Regions from separate parts of the Nocardia sp. NPDC006044 genome, predicted to be linked through region 2. Evidence: predicted binding sites of a transcription regulator. Region 2 holds the regulator's gene; the other holds the start of a gene.
The links. Region 2 encodes HspR, which represses chaperone genes until heat shock. Its sites were predicted from a motif close to ANNTGAGTNNNNNNNACTCANNT; they were not measured.
Positions count from the first base shown of each region.

Region 1: a site for HspR is predicted at 1,638-1,660, ahead of lon (endopeptidase La). Genes of this name have one in related genera too.

Region 1 covers NZ_JBIAID010000002.1:1,456,767-1,466,729, forward strand. Annotated here, with positions in the region: gene lon (endopeptidase La) at 1-1,559, opposite strand, end outside; gene ACFYO1_RS24275 (DUF6777 domain-containing protein) at 1,752-4,295, opposite strand; gene ACFYO1_RS24280 (hypothetical protein) at 4,401-4,892, shown strand; gene ACFYO1_RS24285 (hypothetical protein) at 5,141-5,680, shown strand; gene ACFYO1_RS24290 (PrsW family intramembrane metalloprotease) at 5,677-6,723, shown strand; gene ACFYO1_RS24295 (hypothetical protein) at 6,855-8,210, shown strand; gene ACFYO1_RS24300 (TIGR03084 family metal-binding protein) at 8,334-9,125, shown strand; gene ACFYO1_RS24305 (hypothetical protein) at 9,500-9,963, shown strand, end outside.
Region 2 covers NZ_JBIAID010000002.1:1,078,245-1,088,207, forward strand. Annotated here, with positions in the region: gene ACFYO1_RS22505 (FAD-binding oxidoreductase) at 1-167, shown strand, start outside; gene ACFYO1_RS22510 (FAD-binding oxidoreductase) at 213-1,004, shown strand; gene ACFYO1_RS22515 (FAD-binding oxidoreductase) at 1,089-2,258, opposite strand; gene ACFYO1_RS22520 (heat shock protein transcriptional repressor HspR) at 2,828-3,232, opposite strand; gene dnaJ (molecular chaperone DnaJ) at 3,232-4,389, opposite strand; gene grpE (nucleotide exchange factor GrpE) at 4,492-5,169, opposite strand; gene dnaK (molecular chaperone DnaK) at 5,166-7,013, opposite strand; gene ACFYO1_RS22540 (FAD-binding oxidoreductase) at 7,370-8,971, shown strand; gene ACFYO1_RS22545 (MarR family winged helix-turn-helix transcriptional regulator) at 8,978-9,472, opposite strand; gene ACFYO1_RS22550 (MFS transporter) at 9,583-9,963, shown strand, end outside.

The sequences.
Region 1 (9,963 bases), 380 kb from region 2:
CGCTCCATCTGCCGCACGCCGGCTTCCCGGGTGTAGTTGGCGGCGATCTCGCGCAGGGCCGCGTCGGTGATGGTCACCTCGTCGGTGGTCAGCGCGTTGCGCTCCAGCTGCCGGGGCACCAGGAAGTCGCGGGCGATGCCAACCTTGTCGTCCTCGGTGTAGCCGTCGACGGTGATCAGCTCCATCCGATCCAGCAGCGGGCCGGGGATGGTGTCCATGACATTGGCGGTCGCGATGAACAGCACGTCGGACAGGTCCAGATCCAGATCCAGGTAGTGATCGCGGAACGTGTGGTTCTGCGCCGGATCCAGCACCTCGAGCAGCGCGGCCGCCGGGTCGCCCCGGAAGTCCGAGCCGACCTTGTCGATCTCGTCGAGCAGGACAACGGGATTCAGCGAACCCGCCTCCTTGATCGCGCGGACGATGCGGCCGGGCAGCGCGCCGACGTAGGTGCGCCGGTGCCCGCGGATCTCCGCCTCGTCGCGCACGCCGCCGAGGGCGACCCGGACGAACTTGCGGCCCATGGCGCGAGCCACGGATTCACCCAGCGAGGTCTTGCCGACACCGGGCGGACCGACCAGCGCGAGCACCGCGCCCGAACCACGTCCGCCGACCACCTCGAGCCCACGCGAGGCCCGCCGGGAACGCACCGCCAGGTATTCGACCATCCGGTCCTTGACCTCGTCCAGGCCGTGGTGGTCGGCGTCCAGCACCGCGCGGGCGGCCGAGACGTCGGTGCTGTCCGTGGTTTTCACCGTCCACGGCAGCTCGAGCACGGTGTCCAGCCAGGTCCGGATCCAGCCCGATTCCGGGCTCTGATCGCTGGCTCGCTCCAGCCTGCCGACCTCGCGCAGCGCCTCGGCGCGCACATTGTCGGGCAGGTCGGCCTGTTCGACCCGGGTGCGGTAGTCGTCCGCACCGTCCGGCTCGTCCTCGCCGAGCTCCTTGCGAATCGCGTTGAGCTGCTGGCGGAGCAGGAACTCGCGCTGGCTCTTTTCCAGGCCCTCGCGGACGTCGTCACTGATCTTCTCGGTGACCTCGGCCTCGGCGATGTGGTCCTTGGTCCACTCGATCAGCCGGTTCAGCCGCTGGACGACGTCGGGGGTCTCCAGCAGTTCGCGCTTCTGCTCGTCGGTCAGGTAGGGCGCGTAGCCCGCGGTGTCGGCGATGGCCGACGGATCGGTCAGCTGGTTGACCGCGTCGATGATCTGCCAGGCCTCGCGGCGCTGCAACACCGAGACGACCAGCTTCTTGTATTCGGCGGCCAGCTCCTTCGTCCGGCCGTCCGGCGTCGGGATCTCGACCGGCTCGGCCTCGACCCACAGCGCGGCCCCGGGCCCGGTCACCCCGTGCCCGATCTTGGCGCGCCGCTCGGCCTTCAGCACCGCCGCCGGCGCGCCGCCGCGCATCCGGCCGACCTGTTCGATGGTGGCGACCACGCCGTAGGAGGCGTAGCCCTCGGTCAGCCGCGGCGCCAGCAGCACCGCGTCAGTCTTGGCCGCGCGCGCGGCGTCGATGGCAGCCTGCGCCGATTCGTCCAGTTCGATGGGCACGACCATGCCCGGCAGCACGATCGGATCGGTCAGGAACAGCACCGGCAGGTTCTGTGGTGTAGTCACGTGTTCGACCCTTCCAAAAGTTGAGCGATACCAACTCAACCCCACCCCTCCCCCCTTTGTTCCGGATACCTCCCCACGTTCGCTGTGGGCGAAGAAGGACACTCTTCGCCCAGGAACGTCGTGCAATCGAGGTCACTCGGGCCCGAAGCTCACCCTCTCCTGAACGCCGGACTCGGGACGGGGAGCGCCTGTGAACCGGAATTTGCCGCCGCGCTCGTCCCAGTGCATCACCCCGTCGAAGGCCAAATCAGCCCGGTAGGACCCGCCCGGCGTGGTGGAACTGCTGACGCAACGCAGAGTGGACGTCTCTCCAGGGACCACGACCAACTGGCACTCGAAGCTGCGTTGGCCGCCGTCGTCACGGAAGTCGTAACTGACGAACTGGAATCCGCCTTCGGCCCGCGTGATTGCGCCAACCCATTCATGGGTCGTCGTTCTCACGATCCAATTTCCCGATAGATCCTGATCACCGCCGGACTGTGCCGATGGCCGACCGGAATCGCGCTCGCCGTTCGTGCCGACCGGACGGTCGATTACCCGGTCGGGATCGTCCAGGTCACGAAGCCGCAGCAACGGCAGCGTCGAACCGGACGGGCGGACGGTGACGGCGGTATGGGCGTCGAAGGATGGCCAACCTGAACCTGAGTAGGTCACTTGGTCCGCGTCGAACTGCTCCGGAATCGTCAGCGGTGTGCCACTGCGCATCCGAAACCGTGGAACCCCACGGATATCTACTAGGACCGCCGTGCCCGCCTGCAAGATGGACAGGTCACTCTCGATACGGCCATCCTTATAGCGGTGATACATGACTTCTGTATCGACCGTCAGGACGACAGGTGTCATTGTGCGGATGAAGTCGTCCAAGTTGGTGGCGGTGAGTTGCACATTCCGCGCCAATTGCACTGTGGCGTCCGAGGAGAACGCCTCGACTGCCGCCGACGCTGCCTGCGCGTCAGACTGGAAGTAAGTAATGACGTCGCTTCCGCCGACAGACTGATGCGGAATTCCGCCATACAACGCAGGCGCGTCCCCGGTAAGCCGAGGACACCACTGCACACCCGTCGGCCGCACAGACGCGAGTCCCACAGAAGCAGCCCGCCCAGGCAGGAAGGGACCTTGCCCTGTCTCTTCAGCGCTTATCGTGAACACGGTGTTGGCATGCAGCATGCCCGTGCGTGCTCCAGTCATACCAGTATCTGCGACACAGGCATGCGCAGCGTCTTGCTGGCGCAGGCCGAGCTTGGCCACTGTCACACCGACAACAATGACGACGAGGAGCAACCCGAAGATCACCAATGGCACGCGGTACTTCTTTCCGAACCGCGCTGTGGGTTGCGCCACATCAATCCGTGACGGGGCGGCGTCTGCGATCGTTGATTCGCGTTGGAATATGAGGGCGTCACCAGGTTTCGGAGGCACCGATCCAGGCACAATAGTTGCGTCGACTTGATTCCGCTTGGGCCGGTAAGGATCGACGGCACGGATAGCATCCAAGTATTTTTCGGTTGCCGTCGCAGCCAACTCTAGACACCAACGCCGATCGGCATCTGGGTCTCTGGTCGGAAGGTCGCGCCCCACGTGCATCAGCGCGGCAGCGATCAGTGCCAGCAGATTCTGTGTCGACCAGAGATCTCCGAGACCGGCCGCAGCAGCGTACTCGCGCGATGCCGAATGGATCGCCGCACTGATTCGACCGAATTCCCTTGCCGCAGAATATTTTACACTCACCTGCGGGTCGACGATGACCTCAACGAGTTCGCATCGCGCGGCGATTGGCAGATCTCTTTCCGACAACAGGTCGATGGCCAGAGCTACCAGCAGATGCATCGGGTCGCGTAACAAGGGCTCCTGAGTATCGAAACGATCTGTATCGATCAACAGATAGTCCGCCGCCCGCACTGGACGCACCGGTACCGCGATATTGCGCCCGTTCAGATCTCCATGCGCGTTGCCGACCAGAACGAATTCCACGGCGGTGGCTCCCAATTGCTCGTCCGTAAGCAGAAGAAGAGGATTGGGGCGGGCTCGCGTTGCGTAACTCGATTGCATCCACCGGTCTTCTTCAGTTACGCCCAGCTCCTGAGCACGGGTATAAATGGGGCCCTGCGGCGCGATTCGAGAACCCATGATCCGCTCGAGAAATGTTTTGACCGTAAGCGATTCTGGCCGCTCGGCTCGGCCTTCATTCCAGTCTCGGAGGATCGATCCAACGACTGTCTCGCAATATTGTGGGAAATCTGCGTCCTTATCCATGAGCTCAGTAAGTGGACGGAATGTCAGCAGGTCACCGCCGGCCACCTGCTGGAGAATAAGCCACCACTCGCCGAGTCGGACTGCGTCGTGAGCCATCTCTACCAAATGCCGCTGGCGAAACACCTTCGGCGACCGGGTGTATGCCTTGCGATAAGCGCGCGCCTTGGTCACCCCGTCTCGGTCACAGAACTTCAGAACCAGCTGTCGAATATCGACATCTTTCTCATAGCACAGGACAAGGCCAACTGGAGCCCCCGTGCGTCCTGCGGTGAACCAACCCCGATGCGTCAGCTCGAACAAGGTGCCGTCGAGCCAGGCATCTAACGCCCTCAACACTTCGGCGGGCAGCCGGTCCCACTCTTCGACCTCGTCCCGATGTCGCATGGGCTCCTCCAGCAACCGGATATGAAGGAAATCAACCACTGCGCCGGTCCACCCGGCGTGATCGCCCTCTAGGGTAGAAGCACCACGCGGCCGGATAGGGGAAACCGGGACCATCTCTGTATCTGGTATCCGACGGGAGAAACCGTGGCTGATGACATGTCAGATAAGGCCAAGGCGCAGAAAGACCTGCTCTGGTCCTTGTATGCGGACATACGCGTGCACGCGCGCCACGCAGAAGCGCTGCGATCGAACGCCGTCAACTATGTGCTGGTCATCGCGTCCGCGCTGACAGCCGTCGTACTCGCGGACCGGAGGGTAGAGCGGGCCGAACTTCCCCTATGCCTTGCGGTTGTCCTCATCGGACTGTTCGGCCTTGCGTTTGTGGCGTCGTATACCGAGCTCTACCAACGCAATCGAAGACGAGCCGAACGAATACGCAAGTTGCTCGACAATCGATACTTCACCGGCGGCGATGTGTCGTTGTCCAAAATCCTGCACGAAGCCGACCAGGTTCATGAGACCACCCGCCTCTATCGGTGGAGTCGGCGAACCACCGGCAGTTCGCATCGATTCTGGTTGTTACTACCGGTCGTGGTAGTCGTCGTCGGCGCCTCGCTCGCGGCGGCAGCCATTTGAACAGGCCGACCACATTACAGACCGACAACGGCGTGCCAGCTCCGGCAGAGTGCCGTCCCTCAAGCTGTCACGGGCAGTGATTGCGCATGTGACGTGGGTTGCGACGATGCTGCGGGCAGCGCGACAGGGCCGGAGAACGGCCGGGTTCTGCAGGAAACGAGGCGCGCGACATATTGTGGGGGCGGCTACACCGCTGGTCGGTGGCAGTTTTCGGTAGCTCGCTGGTGGATCGCCGAGGGGAGCATCGTATGGGTCGGCCGATCCGTGCCGGGCACGACTGGAGACAGGCCGGGCTGGTGCTCGGAGTGATCGCGGCGTTGGTCGTGGTTCCGTCGGTGGTTGCCGCGGTGGTGCCGACCAGGGAGACGGCGGTCGCGCCGGGGAGCGAGATCGAGGTGACCGCGCCGGGGGAGGAGCCGGATACGGTGAGCTTCGGCGGGGTTGATGGCTGGCGGCGCCGGACTACGGGGGATCAGACGACCGCGGTGCTGGTCGCGCCGGATGGGTCGCGACTGGCGGTCAGTGTGATCGGCGGGGTCACGAACTTCGATGATGCGGCGGCGTGGCGGCTGAAAGTGCTTGGTGCGCAGGGGTTCGATGCGGAGTTCGAGGGGGAGATCAGGACGCCGAACGGGTTCAGCGGGCGGACCTGCCGTGGCACGGATCGCGCGGGGGTGTGCGCGATCGTGGGGAACGAGAAACTGGCGGTCACGCTGGCGCTGATCGGTGACGAGGCGACATTGCCCGAGTTGACGCCGGTGCTGGAGACGCTGGCGGTGCGCCGATGAGGTGGTTTCAGCCGAGGTCGGCGCTGTTCTGGACCTACTGCCTGATCGCGTTTCTCGGGCTAGCCGGGCTGATCCTGCAGCTGGCCCCGGTCGCCGCGCTGACCTGGCGTGACATTCTGGCCGGACTGCCGTTCACGCTCGCGACGCTGCTCGTATTCGGCTGGCTGGTCCTGCATCTGGATCGGCTGCGCGCGCGGCGGCGGATTCGGACCCCGCTGATCATGGGATTTCTCTGGGGTGCGCTGGCCGGGCCGGGGATCGCGATGTTCGCCAACGACCACAACATGCGCATCATCCAGAATCTGGCCGGTGACGCCTTCGCGATCGATTGGCAGGCGCCGATTTCCGCGGCCATCGTCGAGGAGGCGGTCAAGGGGGTCGGGGTGTTCGCGGTCGCGTGGCTCGCGCGTCCGATGCTGAACCGGCCGATCCACGGGCTGCTGCTCGGCGGCTGCACCGGGCTGGGCTTCCAAGTCGTCGAGAACATCACCTACTCGGCCAACGCCGGATTGCTGTCCGCGCAGGACGATCCGGCGACCGCGATCGTCGTCGGCATCGTGCGGCTGCTCACCGGCATCACCTCGCACTGGATGCTGACCGCCCTGGCCGGCATCGGCATCGTGCTGGCGGTGGCGCGCTCGGATTGGCCCGCGGGGCAGCGCGCGCGGGTTTTCGCGATGTTCTATTTGCTCGGCGCCGCACTGCATTTCGGCTGGGACGCGCCGAGCCCGGCGGACATCCCGGTCGGGTCGATCATCGCCAGGACGGTGCTGTACGTCCTGATCTTCGCCGTGGTCTACACGTGGGTGGTGCGGACCGAACGGCAGTGGTTCCGCGCGGTCGTCGACTGGGCAGTCGCGCGCGGGATCGCGCCGGCCGGCGAACTGAGCACGCTGATCTCACGGCGCAGCCGGCGCCGGGCCCGGCAGGCCGACCGGATGAGCGGGCGGCACAACCGCCGCGGGCAGATCCGGCGGCAACGAGTCCTGCTCGACTGGGTTCAGGAAACCGGAGCGGGATCGGGCATTCGTATTCCGGCATGAGAACCGGCCTGCGGCGACGTCGGCGGTCCGGCACCGCGCCGCGTTGACACTCGCTCCAACGCAATGACAATGTTGGGGCCTTGATACCTCATACCGGCGGTTCCGCCGGTTCGTCCTAGGGAGATCCATCGATGAGTTCGCTCGCCGGCGGCGTGTTCATCGATTGGGAAGATCTCACCGGTCAGTCCAAGTTCGTGGTGGACCTGATTACGTTTCCGATCTTCAGCGCGCTGGCCGGCTGGCTGACCAACTGGACCGGCGTGCTGATGTTGTTCTGGCCGGAGCGATTTCGCGGATTCCGGATCCCGGGGCTGTATCTGTTGTATCCGTATTTCCCGCGACGGGTGCAGGTGCTGCCGACGTTCTCCGGGGATGGGCAACAGCTGGGTTTCCAGGGATTCATTCCGGCGCGCGCCGAGAAGATGGCCAGCATCTGCGTGGACAAGGCGCTGATGCGGATCGGCAGTCCGCGCGACTTCATCCACGAGCTCGACCTGGACGGGATCGCGGACTATGTCGCGGTGCTGGCGCGCAAACAGGTGCAGCCTCTGGTGGACGAGCTGATGAACCGGGAGAACCCGGACCTGTGGCGCACGGTGCCGCGGGCGGCCAAGCAGATCATCTACCAGCGGGTGGACCGGGAGATGCCGGCGCTGTCGCGGCGGGCGTTCGAGTCGCTCGGCGACAATGTCGACCAGCTCATCGATATCAAGAGCTTCGTCATCCGGTACCTGCAGGACAATCCGGGAATTCTCAAGGATCTGACCACCACGATCGCCGCGCCGGAGCTGCGCTTCATGGTGCGGATCGGCCTGCTGGGCGCGCCGTTCGGGCTGCTGCTCGCGCTGTATATGCATGTGCACCAGCACATTCCGGTGTTCGGTTGGGTGCCGGGCTGGGTGATCGTGCTGCTCGCCTCGGCGGCGATCGGCGTGATCGTCAACGTGATCGCGGTGAAGATGGTGTTCGAGCCCGGCGACCCGCAGCCGAGGTACAAGTACCTGTGGAAGCAGGCGCTGCTGGCCAAACGGCAGCCGCAGGCCGCCACCGATCTCGCGAATATCCTGGCCTACCAGGTGCTCACGCTGCCGAACCTGTCCAGGGAACTGCTGGACGGGCCCAACGGCGACAAGACCAGGCAGCTGCTGGAACGGCTGGTCTCCGACGAGATCCACCGCCAGCTGGGCCCGACCACCTCGTTCGTACGCGCGGCGCTGGGCCGTCGCCAGTTCGACAACCTCAAGGCAGGCGCGGCCGGGGCCGCGGTCGGGCTCGCACCAAGCCTGGCCGAGGACGAGGAATTCATCCTGGAGCAGGCCAAGACCATCGATGTGTTCGCCGCGCGCAAGCTGCGGCAGCTGACACCGGGGGAGTTCATGGAGATGTTCTATGCCTCGGTCGAGCAGGACGCGTGGCTGCTGTACCTGCACGGCGCGGTACTCGGGCTGGCGGTCGGCGCCTCGCACCTGATCATTTTCGGCTGGTAACCGCCGGGGCCGGCCGGCTGGCGCAAATACAAGCACGCGTGCTTGCATTTTTCTCCGGCCGCTGCGATGCTGAACCGCGACGGCACACGCGGTGGTGTGCGTTCGACCGATCGGCAGGTAACGATGGCTGACCTCGAAGCGCTGCTCGACGACTTCGCCGAGGAGTGCGCGGATCTGGAACGCATCGTCGCCCCGCTCGCCGCGGCGGACTGGGCGCTGCCGACCCCCGCGACCGGCTGGACCATCGCCCATCAGATCGGCCACCTGGCCTGGACAGACGAGATCGCGACGGTGGCCGCCGCCGACGCCGCGGGTTTCCAGCAGCTGGTGACCGAGGCCGGACCCAAGGCCTTCACCTTCGTGGACGACGCCGCCGAGGAGGCCGCGACCGCGCCGCCCGCCGAGCTGCTCGACCGGTGGCACCGCGGCCGCAAGTCTCTCACCGACGCGTTGCGCGCGGTACCCGCGGGCGCCAAGCTGCCCTGGTTCGGGCCGCCGATGAGCGCGGCCTCGATGATCACCGCCCGGATCATGGAAACCTGGGCGCACGGCCAGGACGTGGCCGACACCCTCGGCATCACCCGCACCCCCACCGCGCGGCTGCGCACCGTGGCCCACATCGGCGTGCGGACCAGGAACTTCGCCTACACCGTGCACGGATCGACCCCGCCGGCAGACGAATTCCGAGTCGAACTCACCGCGCCCGACGGCACGATCTGGTCCTGGGGACCCGAGGACGCAAAGCAACGGGTGACCGGGCCCGCCGTGGATTTCTGCCTGCTGGTGACCCAGCGTCGTCATCCGGACGATCTCGCGATCGAGGCGACCGGCCCGGACGCGGCGCAATGGCTCACCCTGGCACAGGCTTTCGCGGGACCGACGGGATCCGGCCGCACAGCAGGTCAGTTCGCCTGAAACAGCAGCGACGGCCGGATGCGTATATCCGGCCGTCGCCCACCCGACCCGATCCAAAGATTCGGGAGCGGGCGAGCGCCACACTTGGGTGCGCCGTTCGTGTCGGCCGGACGCCGTTGGCCGGGTGTCTCGATGTGGCAGTCGAGGATGACGCTCGCCAGCTAGAGGAATGTTTACCCGCCCATGAGGTGCTGGAAACATCAACGACCCCACGGATTCGGCCTGCGTTCGTCGGCCGGACCCGCGCGGACTGTGATTCTGCTCTCCCCGACGCAATGCCCACTTCGGCCACGCCGTAACCTGGGCAACTGTACGGCTTTCGACGATGCGGGCCGCGGCTGCCAGGGGAGCAGGGGCACAGGAAGGAACGCGTCGTGAGCAGAAGCAAGCATGTCCAGGTGGCCAAGCACGCCGCGATCGTCCTCGCGGCGGCCACCAGTCTCAGCCTCACCGTGGTCGCGGGCGCCTATATCGTGCATCAGATGGCCGATCTCGACCGGCCGGTCGAGGCTGCGGCGCCGCCCGCGCAGCCGGTCGGGGAATCGACCAGCGAGCACGGCTGGACGGACACGGTACTGACCGTCGGCAGCATCGAACTGCCCGTGGTATTCAACCGTAATCCGCCAGAGTCGCTTGCTCCGACCTCGAAAGCGATTGTTCCGCAAGCTGATTCGCCGGTCGTGTCGCACCCGAGCAGCGTCGGGGGCAAACTGCACCTCGGCGACGCCTACGTCGACGCGCAGGTGGGCACGGTACGCACCGACACGATCGCGATCACCGTCGGCACCAACGCCTTGACCGTGCTGACCGGTCATCAGCCGTCCGGCTCGCCGGACGA
Region 2 (9,963 bases):
TGCACCGGCGGCTGATCGGTAATCTGGGCGCGGTGGTCGCGAGCTTCGGCGCGTGGGCGGACCGGCAGATCCAGATCGCCGGATCGGCGAAGATGATCGCGGACACCCGGCGCGCGTTGATCGCGGTCGGCACTCCGGAGCACATCATCAGCTCCGATCCGGTTTGACGAAGGAGGTCCCCATGGGGGACGGCAGCGGACGGAGTCCGCGGGGTGGGTAGTACATCGGGGGACCCGGCTGCGCGGGGCAATGGCGCACACCACCCGACGGAGTGGACCTCCACGGTCGTCGGGCACCATCGAATCCGCCACGACCTGGCGGTGATTCGGCTGATCGGCGAGTTCGTCCCGTTTCTCGCGGGGCAGTCCGTCGAGGTCACCGTGCCGCAGCAACCCAGCATGCGGCGCAGGCTCTCCCCGGCGCTGCCGCCGTCGCTGGACGGCAAGCTGGAGTTCCACGTGCGCACGGTGCCCGGCGGCTGGTGCAGCGGCTCCATCGTGGCCGACACCCGGCCCGGCGACGAATGGCAGATCCGTGCCCCGTTCGGCAGTTTCGCGGTCGACCCCGCGGGCGAGGAAATCGTGATGATCGCGGGCGGCACCGGGCTGGCCCCGCTGCGCGCGCAGATCCTGGACCTGGCGCGCGAGCCGGAGCCGCCGCCCACCTACCTCTTCTTCGGCGGCCACACCCCGCGCGACCTGTACGCCTCGGACATGCTGTTCCTGCTGGCCGGTGAATTGCCTTGGCTCACCGTGATTCCCGTGGTCGAGAGCCCGGACGATCCCAGCTGGGCCGACGAGTGGTACGAGCGCAGCCGGGTGAACATCGGCTTCCCGCCGGACGAGATGCTCTTCGGCACGCTCGCGGAGGTGGTCGGTTCGCACGGCGCGTTCGACCATCATCAGGTGCTGGTGTGCGGCTCCCCCGCCATGGTCAACGCGACGGTGGACCGGTTGCTCGCCACCGGAACTCCGCCGGAGCGCATCCAATTCGAAGGTCTATAGCCGGAATCCGGTCGCGGTACTGGGCGCGACCGGATTCCGACTGGGTCCGGGATTACGGGAGGGGTCGAAATCCCGGACGGCCGGTCAGAACAGGGGGTCGTGGCGGATGTTCTTGGTGAGCGTCCCCGCGGCCATCATGCGGAACTTGGTGGTCTGCACCATCGACGGCGAGCCGACGATCTGCACGTCCCGGTCGGCCCAGGCGCCGAAGCTGGCGACCACCTTGCCGATCTGGCCGGTCAACCGCGGCTCCAGCCCCGCGTACGCGGGCGCCAGTTCGCCGGGATCGGTGTACCACCAAGGGTTTTCGTCGTGTTCGGTGACCGGGGTGACGGTCAGCCAGCGGTTGGCCACGGCCAGGCTGTTCAACGTGTCCAGATCGTAGAGGTCACAGGGGTGGTGACCGCCGACGAACAGATGCACCTTCGGGTTGGTCCGCCGCTGCGCCATCGCCATCAGCTGGGCGCGCAGCGGCGCGATGCCGGTGCCGCAGCCGACCATCAGCATCTTGCGCTTGGTGTTGCGCGGGATGCCGAGGCCGCCGAGCGGTGAGCCGAGCAGCCACTGGTCACCGATCGCGGTCTGGCCGACGATGGCCGAGCTGACCCAGCCGCCGAGCACGCCGCGGACGTGGAACTCGATCTCCCCGTTGGCATTCGCGGGCACGGCGGGCGACATATAGCGCCACATCCGCGGCCGGGACGGGATCTGCACGCTGAGGTACTGGCCGGCGGCGTATTGCATCGGCTGATCCAGCTGCAACCGCAGCACGGCCAGGTTGCGCAGCACGTCGCGGCGTTCGACCACGGTGCCGGTCCAGACCGGCGGCGTGGTTTCCTTCTCCGCGGCGCCGATCATGGTGTCGCCGATGATCTTCAGGCCTTCGTCCCAGGCCTGGTCGACCTCGTCGGTCCACATCTCGGTGCCCGCGTACACCCGCATCGCGGTCTTCAGCGAGACGGCGACCGCGGTGTAATGCGCGGGCTGCGCACCGTATTTGCGATGGTCGCGCCCGAGCTGAGCGAGGAACGGCAGGAGTTTGTTCGGCTCCTCCAACCGGTCCAGGACGTAGGCGATGGCCTTGACAAGGCGATCACGCTGTGCGTCCATGGCGGCTGGAAAGAAATCGCGGACTTGGGGGTAGTCGGTGAATAGGATCGCGTAGAACGATCTCGCTAATTTCTCCGGCCCCCCTTCCTCCGCAGCAACCGCCTTGAACGTCGTTCTGATCAAAGCGACAGTCCGCGAATCCATTTGTGTCACAACCCCATTTCGCACTCGAACACAAACTGTGCCGGCGAGTGAGGTGCTGCGGGACACTCGTCAGCAGCCGTTGCCAAGGAGTGTAGGCGAGGTTTGCCAGCAGCGGAATCCTCCGTTTAAACAACAAGCATGTAATTCCCCGGAAACGAGGAGGGGCAGCGCAAAACACTCACGAAACCGACTGGCAGACCGTAAAAAACGAGTGAAATCAGTCACGGATACACTGAATTTGCATGACTCGTTCTGCAATCCTCGTACCGGTAGCGATCCCAGAGCGACCGCACGGCAACACCACTGGGCGATCGACCGACTGAGTCGGTCCACGCCGCACGCCACGCCACGGGGGCCTGCGATGAAACTGACCAGTCGGCTATCGCCCCGAAGCCGAGGCGCTGATGCCCTGGCGCACACCACGTCTCGGCTTACCGTTGGCTATCCTTCGAAATCCCCGGTTGAATCCGACTTCGGGCCGCTGACCTCGGAGCACGATCAATTCTCCGAGGCCGGCGACCCGATAGTTAGCCAGCCGTATTCAGTATTGTTGCGGGACTGTCATTCGCTCAAATACCACGGCGATTTCGCGGTTGCCAGACCACGAGTGCGGTACTGCGTTGCGGCGGCGAAAGATCCGGCCGATAGCCGGCCCGCAGCCGATCCAGCTCGGCCGCCAGTTCGGCGACCCGCTGCTGCAATTCCTCGACCTGGTTGGTCAGTTCGATGATGCGTTTGATGCCCGCCAGGTTGACGCCCTCGTCCTGAGACAGCCGCTGCACCTCGCGCAACAGCTCGACGTCCCTGGCCGAGTAGCGTCGCCCGCCGCCCGAAGTGCGTTGTGGCGTAACCAGTCCCAGACGGTCATAGGTGCGCAGGGTCTGCGCGTGCATGCCCGCCAGCTGGGCCGCCACCGAGATCATGAAGAACTCGGCCCGCGACCCGCTGGACGCCTGCTTCGGATCATGGGACATCAAGCACCTGCCCATCCAGCCCGTGGATCGAATCCGCTTGCCTTCTCCGCCTCCGCATAGCGCCGGAGCGCCTCGGCTGCGTTGTCGTCCAACTTCTGTGGCACCGCGACCTTGACGGTGACCAGCAGGTCACCGGCGCCGCCGCCGCGCTTGGGCACGCCACGACCGCGCACCCGGAGGATGCGGCCGTCCGCGGTGCCGGGCGGCACCTTGACGCCTACGCGCCCTTCCAGCGTCGGCACGGAAACCGTGGTCCCGAGCACCAATTCGCTGTAGCTGACCGGCAGCACCAGGGTCAGGTCGTCGCCGTTGCGGCCGAAGACCTTGTCCTGGCTGACGTGCACGCTGACGAACAGATCGCCCGACGGCGCGCCCCGCAGGCCCGCCTCGCCCTGTCCGGCCAGCCGAATCCGTTGCCCGTCACTGACTCCCGGGGGAATCCGCACCGTGATGGTGCGTGTGCGGTTCTGGATGCCGCTGCCGTGGCAGTCGACGCACGGGTCGTCGATGATCGAGCCGGTGCCCCGGCAGTCGTCGCACGGCTCGCTGAAGCCGAACGCGCCCTGGTTGCGGCTGATCACGCCGGTCCCGTTGCAGTGCGGGCAGACTCGCGGGCTGGTGCCCGGCTTGGCGCCGCTGCCGTGACAGGTGGTACATGGCGACGGACTGGTCATCCGCAACGGAACCGTGACGCCCTGGGCGGCCTCGCGGAACCCGAGGGTGGTCTCGGTCTCCACGTCCGCCCCGCGACGCGGCCGGCTCGTGGTGCGGGTGCCGCCGCGGTTGAACAGACCGCCCAGCAGGTCACCGAGGCCACCGTCGCCCGCGTTCGCGGTACCGAAGATGTCGCCGATGTTGAAGTCCTGCGAAAAGCCGCCGCCCGCACCGGGAGTGAAGCCGCCGCGTGGATAACCGCCACCCGCGAACAGCTTGCGGGTCTCGTCGTACTCCTTGCGCTTGGCCGGATCCGACAGCACCGCGTGCGCTTCGCTGACGGTCTTGAACCGCTCCTCGGCCTTGGTGTCACCGGGATTGGCGTCCGGATGCAGGTCTCGCGCGAGCTTGCGGTACGCCTTCTTGATCTCGTCCTGCGAGGCGCCGGAGGAGACACCCAGTTCCTTATAGAAGTCCTTTTCGATCCACTCCCGTTGACTCACCGGATATCTCCTCCTCTCGCAGTATTCGATTCGCGGCACTCGCGGGGCCCTGCGTGGTTACGCTCCGCTACCGCCTCCGTGCCCGACGCTCGAGCCGCGGAGTTACTGTTTGTTCGCGCCGGCATCAGCGTCCGATGCCTTGGTCGAATCGGCTGTGGCCGCGTCGGCCACCCCATCGGTTACCCCGACCAGCGCGTGCCGAAGCACCCGTTCGCCGAACCGATAGCCCTTGCGCATGACCAGCCCGATCACCGGGTCGTGCCCGGAGCCCTCGTGCTGCACGGCCTCGTGCAGGGTCGGGTCGAAAGGCTCACCCTCCGAACCGAATTCCTCCAGGCCCTGCTTGTGCAGCGCGGTGGCCAGCTTGTCCGCCACCGACTTGAGCGGTCCGTTGTCCAGGTCGCCGTGCGCCCTGGCCCGATCGAGATCGTCGAGCACGCCGAGCAATTCGGTGACCACGGCGGCCTTGGCGGTGTCGATCGCGGTCTTGCGATCGCGTTCGACGCGGCGCCGGTAGTTGGCGTACTCCGCGGTCAGCCGCTGCAGGTCGGCGGTGCGCTCGGCGAGTTCCTTGCTGATGGCGTCGGCCAGCAGCTCGGCGCCCTGCGCGGTGCCGATGATCGAGTCGGTGCCGTTCCCGGCGTCCGGGCCGGGGCCGGCGGCGGACTCCGCCGCCGGCTCCCGTACGTCACCGGTCTCCGGGTCGATCTTGCGGTTGTCGACGAAGGTGACCGGCTCTTGCTCGGAGTTGCGCTGCTCCGAATCGTTGCCGTTGGTCACTTCTTCTCCGTGTCTACCGGCTCGTCCACGACCTCGGCGTCGACGACCTCGTCATCGGCGTCGGTGGCCGAGGATCCGTTGCTGGACGCGGCCGACTCGTTGGCCGAGGACTCGTAGATCGCCTGGCCGAGTGCCTGCGACTCGGTCGCCAGCTTCTCCACGGCCGCCTTGACCGCGGCGATGTCGGTGCCCTTGAGCGCCTCGTTCGCCTCGGCGATGGCCGCCTCCACCTTGGACTTGATCTCCGCGGGGACCTTGTCCTCGTTCTCCTTGATGAACTTCTCGGTCTGGTGCACCAGCGACTCGGCCTGGTTGCGGGTCTCGGCCTCCTCGCGGCGGGCCTTGTCCTCGGACGCGTGCTGCTCGGCGTCCTTCACCATCCGGTCGATCTCCTCCTTGGACAGGCCGGAGCCGTCCTGGATCTTGATCGTGTTCTCCTTGCCGGTGCCCTTGTCCTTCGCGGTCACGTGCACGATGCCGTTGGCGTCGATGTCGAAGGTGACCTCGATCTGCGGCACGCCGCGCGGGGCCGGCGGGATGCCGGTCAGCTCGAACGAGCCCAGCAGCTTGTTGTGCGAGGCGATCTCGCGCTCACCCTGGAATACCTGGATCTGCACCGAGGGCTGGTTGTCGTCGGCCGTGGTGAAGGTCTCCGAGCGCTTGGTCGGAATGGTGGTGTTGCGCTCGATGAGCTTGGTCATCACGCCGCCCTTGGTCTCGATGCCCAGCGACAGTGGGGTCACATCGAGCAGCAGGACGTCCTTGACCTCGCCCTTGAGCACACCGGCCTGCAGCGCGGCGCCGACGGCGACGACCTCGTCCGGGTTCACGCCCTTGTTCGGCTCACGGCCGCCGGTCAGTTCCTTGACCAGCTCGGAGACGGCGGGCATACGGGTGGAGCCACCGACGAGCACGACGTGGTCGATGTCGGCGACGTTGATGCCCGCGTCCTTGATCACGGACTGGAACGGCGCGCGGGTGCGGTCGAGCAGGTCCGAGGTGATCTTCTGGAACTCGGCGCGGGTCAGCTGCTCGTCGAGGAACAGCGGGTTCTTGTCCGCGTCGACGGTGATGTAGGGCAGGTTGATCGAGGTGCTCTGCGAGGAGCTGAGCTCGATCTTCGCCTTCTCGGCGGCCTCACGCAGCCGCTGCAGCGCCATCTTGTCCTTGGTCAGGTCGATGCCCGCGCTGGCCTTGAACTTGTCCACCAGCCAGGTGACCACGCGCTCGTCCCAGTCGTCACCACCGAGGTGGTTGTCGCCGGAGGTGGCGCGGACCTCGACGACGCCCTCGCCGATTTCCAGCAGCGAGACGTCGAAGGTGCCGCCACCGAGGTCGAAGACCAGGATGGTCTGTTCCTTGTCGCCCTTGTCCAGGCCGTACGCCAGCGCGGCCGCGGTGGGCTCGTTGACGATGCGCAGCACGTTCAGGCCGGCGATCTGGCCGGCTTCCTTGGTGGCCTGACGCTGGGCGTCCTCGAAGTACGCCGGCACGGTGATGACCGCGTCGGTGATCTCCTCACCGAGGTAGGCCTCCGCGTCGCGCTTCAGCTTCATGAGCGTGCGCGCGCTGATTTCCTGCGGGGTGTACTTCTTGCCATCGATCTCGACGGTCCAGTCGGTGCCGATGTGGCGCTTGACCGAGCGAATGGTGCGGTCGACGTTGGTGACGGCCTGGTTCTTGGCCGGCTGGCCGACCAGCACCTCGCCGTTCTTCGCGAAGGCGACGATCGACGGGGTGGTACGCGATCCTTCCGAGTTGGCCACGACCACCGGTTCTCCGCCTTCGAGTACGGCGACGACCGAGTTCGTGGTCCCGAGGTCGATTCCGACCGCACGAGCCATTGTTGTTCCTCCTATTTGACGTACTTACTGGTGTCGGGTGCTGGGCGGGTGCCGCCCTGCGGCCAGGTCACCCTGTGCCGCGAGACCTAGCCCCCAAACACCTGGCGGAGCACGGTCCCAGCAACGCTGAGCGTGGTCGGCTCAATCCTGCACCCAATTATCATCGGGAGTCAACTCAAACTTGAGCCCGACACACTCAACGTTGTCGAATAGCTCAACGGACGACCGCCGAGGATCATTCCCGAATCCCGGCATCGATTTCGGCCGTTCCCGATTCTCGTCCCGCGAACCCGGCGTGGCTACCCGTGGTGCGATAGCCTGCGCGGCGGGCGCGAGCCCGGCGGAAAGGAGTCCCGGTGTCGGCGAAGACGCGGTCGTGGTGGGGTTGGGGCAACGTCGAGGACGCGGTCGGCGGGGCGGAGCGGGCGGCGCTGACCGAGCGGGTCGCGGCGATCCTGCCGGGCGCCGACCTGACCGTGCACGAGCCGCCGGCGGTCGAGTCGCTCGCGCTGCCCGCGCCGCGGGTCGCCGCGCCAGACGCGCTGGCCGAGCTGGTTTCCGTCGATCCCGCCGATCGCGCGGCGCACGCGCACGGGCAGGCGTTCCGCGATGTGGTGCGAAATCTGCTCGGCGAGGTGGGAACTCCGCCCGACCTGGTGATCCGCCCACGCACCGAGGCGGACATCGTCGACGTGCTGGACTGGGCGAGCCGGGCGAACATCGCCGTAATCCCTTTCGGCGGCGGCACTTCCGTGGTCGGCGGCGTGGAGCCGCGGCTCGACGGGGACTTCGCCGGTGCGGTGAGCCTGGACCTCGGGGCGCTCGACCGTGTGCTCGAGCTCGATCCCACCAGCCGGGCCGCGCGGATTCAGGCCGGGGTGTTCGGGCCCGCGCTGGAAGGTCAACTGCGCGAAGCGAATCTGACGCTGCGGCATTTTCCGCAGTCGTTCGAGTTCTCCACCCTCGGCGGGTGGCTGGCCACCCGGGCGGGCGGGCACTTCGCGACGCTGTACACCCACATCGATGACCTGGTGGAGTCGATGCGCGTGGTGACGCCCGCGGGCGTCGGCGAATCCCGCAGGCTGCCCGGTTCCGGAGCGGGGCCCGCGCCCGATCGGATGTTCCTGGGCTCCGAGGGCACGCTCGGCGTGATCACCGAGGCCTGGATGCGTCTACAGGACCGGCCGCGTTGGCGGGCAACGACTTCCGTGCACTTCGAGGACCACGGCCGGGCGGTCGCCGCCACCCGCGCCGTCGCGCAATCCGGTCTGTACCCGGCCAACTGCCGGCTGCTCGATCCCGCCGAGGCCTTCCTCAATGCCGGCGCGGCGACCGCGGGCGGGGTGCTGGTACTCGGCTTCGAGTCCGCGGACCACCCGATCCGGCCGTGGATGGAACGCGCCGTCGAGATCGCCGAGGACCACGGCGGCACACTGCCCGAACCGGTGCGCTATTCGGACTCGGACGCGACCACCCACGGCGGCGGCACCGCCGATACCTGGCGCTCGTCGTTCCTGCGCATGCCCTATCAGCGCGACGCGCTCGCGGCCCAGTCGATGATCACCGAGACCTTCGAAACCGCCTGCACCTGGGAGAGATTCGACGAGTTGAAGGCCGCCGTCACCACTGCGGCGAACGAGGCGATCCGCGCGGTGGGCGCGACCGGCGTGGTCACCTGCCGATTCACCCATGTCTATCCGGACGGGCCCGCACCGTACTTCGGCGTCTACGCCGCGGGTCGCTGGGGTAGCACGGTCGCCCAGTGGGACGAGATCAAAGCCGCTGTCTCCGAGGCGCTCTCGGCCGCGGGCGGCACCATCACCCATCACCACGCGGTCGGCCGGGATCACCGGCCCTGGTACGACCGGCAACGCCCGGAACCGTTCGCGCTCGCGTTGCGCGCGGCCAAGTCCGCGCTCGATCCGGCGGGCATCCTGAATCCCGGTGTGCTCCTGTGAATTACGTCAGCAGGGGCGCACTCGCTCGTGGGTGAGTCCGGGATGAATCCCCGGACGTAACCCGTTGCTCGCGGCGGTGCGCTGCAACAACCCGAGCAACGTCGCCCGCTCCTCGGCGTCGAGCCCGGCGAACAGCTCGCCGTCGAGGGCGGTCACCGCCGCCTGCGCGCGACCGAGCACGTCATCGGCGGCCGGCAGCAGATACACGGCGTGGGCCCGGCGATCCGTCGGGTGTCTGCGCCGTTCGACCAGCCGTCGCTTCGCCAATTCGTCGACCAGCCCGACCATCACATTGCGATGGATGCCGAGCGTCTCGCACAACTGCTGCTGCGTCTGCCCGTCGTGTTCGCGCAGTACCCGCAGCATGCCGAAATGCCGGGGACCGATGCCGAGCGGAGCGAGCAGCTCGCCGAATCGGCCGCCGGTGTAGGCCCCCAGCTGGCCGAGCAGGAACGCCGGCTGGTCGGCCAGCGGCACGAACGTCGAATCGGCTTCGGTCACCCGCCCAGCATACCGTTAACGCACATGAAATGATTGCCATATTGCGTGATCATCACTTCAGGTGCATAGTTTGACACGTCGCCACGCCCATCGAGTCGAAGAGAGCCGCCGTGGACCACGACCCGCACCCCACCGACACCCCACCCCCACCGAATCTCGACCCGCGCCGCTGGATCGCCTTCGCGGTCGTGCTCGCCGCGGGCTTCATGGATCTGCTCGACGTCACGATCGTCAATGTCGCCGTCCCGAGCATCCAGTCCGATCTCGAAGCCCAGTACGCCCAGATCGAATGGATCGTCGCGGCCTACGTGCTCGCGTTCGCCGCGGTGCTGATCACCGGCGGCCGGCTCGGCGATCTGTACGGGCGCAAACGCGTATTCCTCGTCGGCATGGCCGGATTCACCCTCGCGTCCGCCGCCTGCGGGCTCAGCACGGACCCGGCCATGCTCATCGCGTCACGCTTCGTACAGGGCGCGATGGCGGGGCTGATG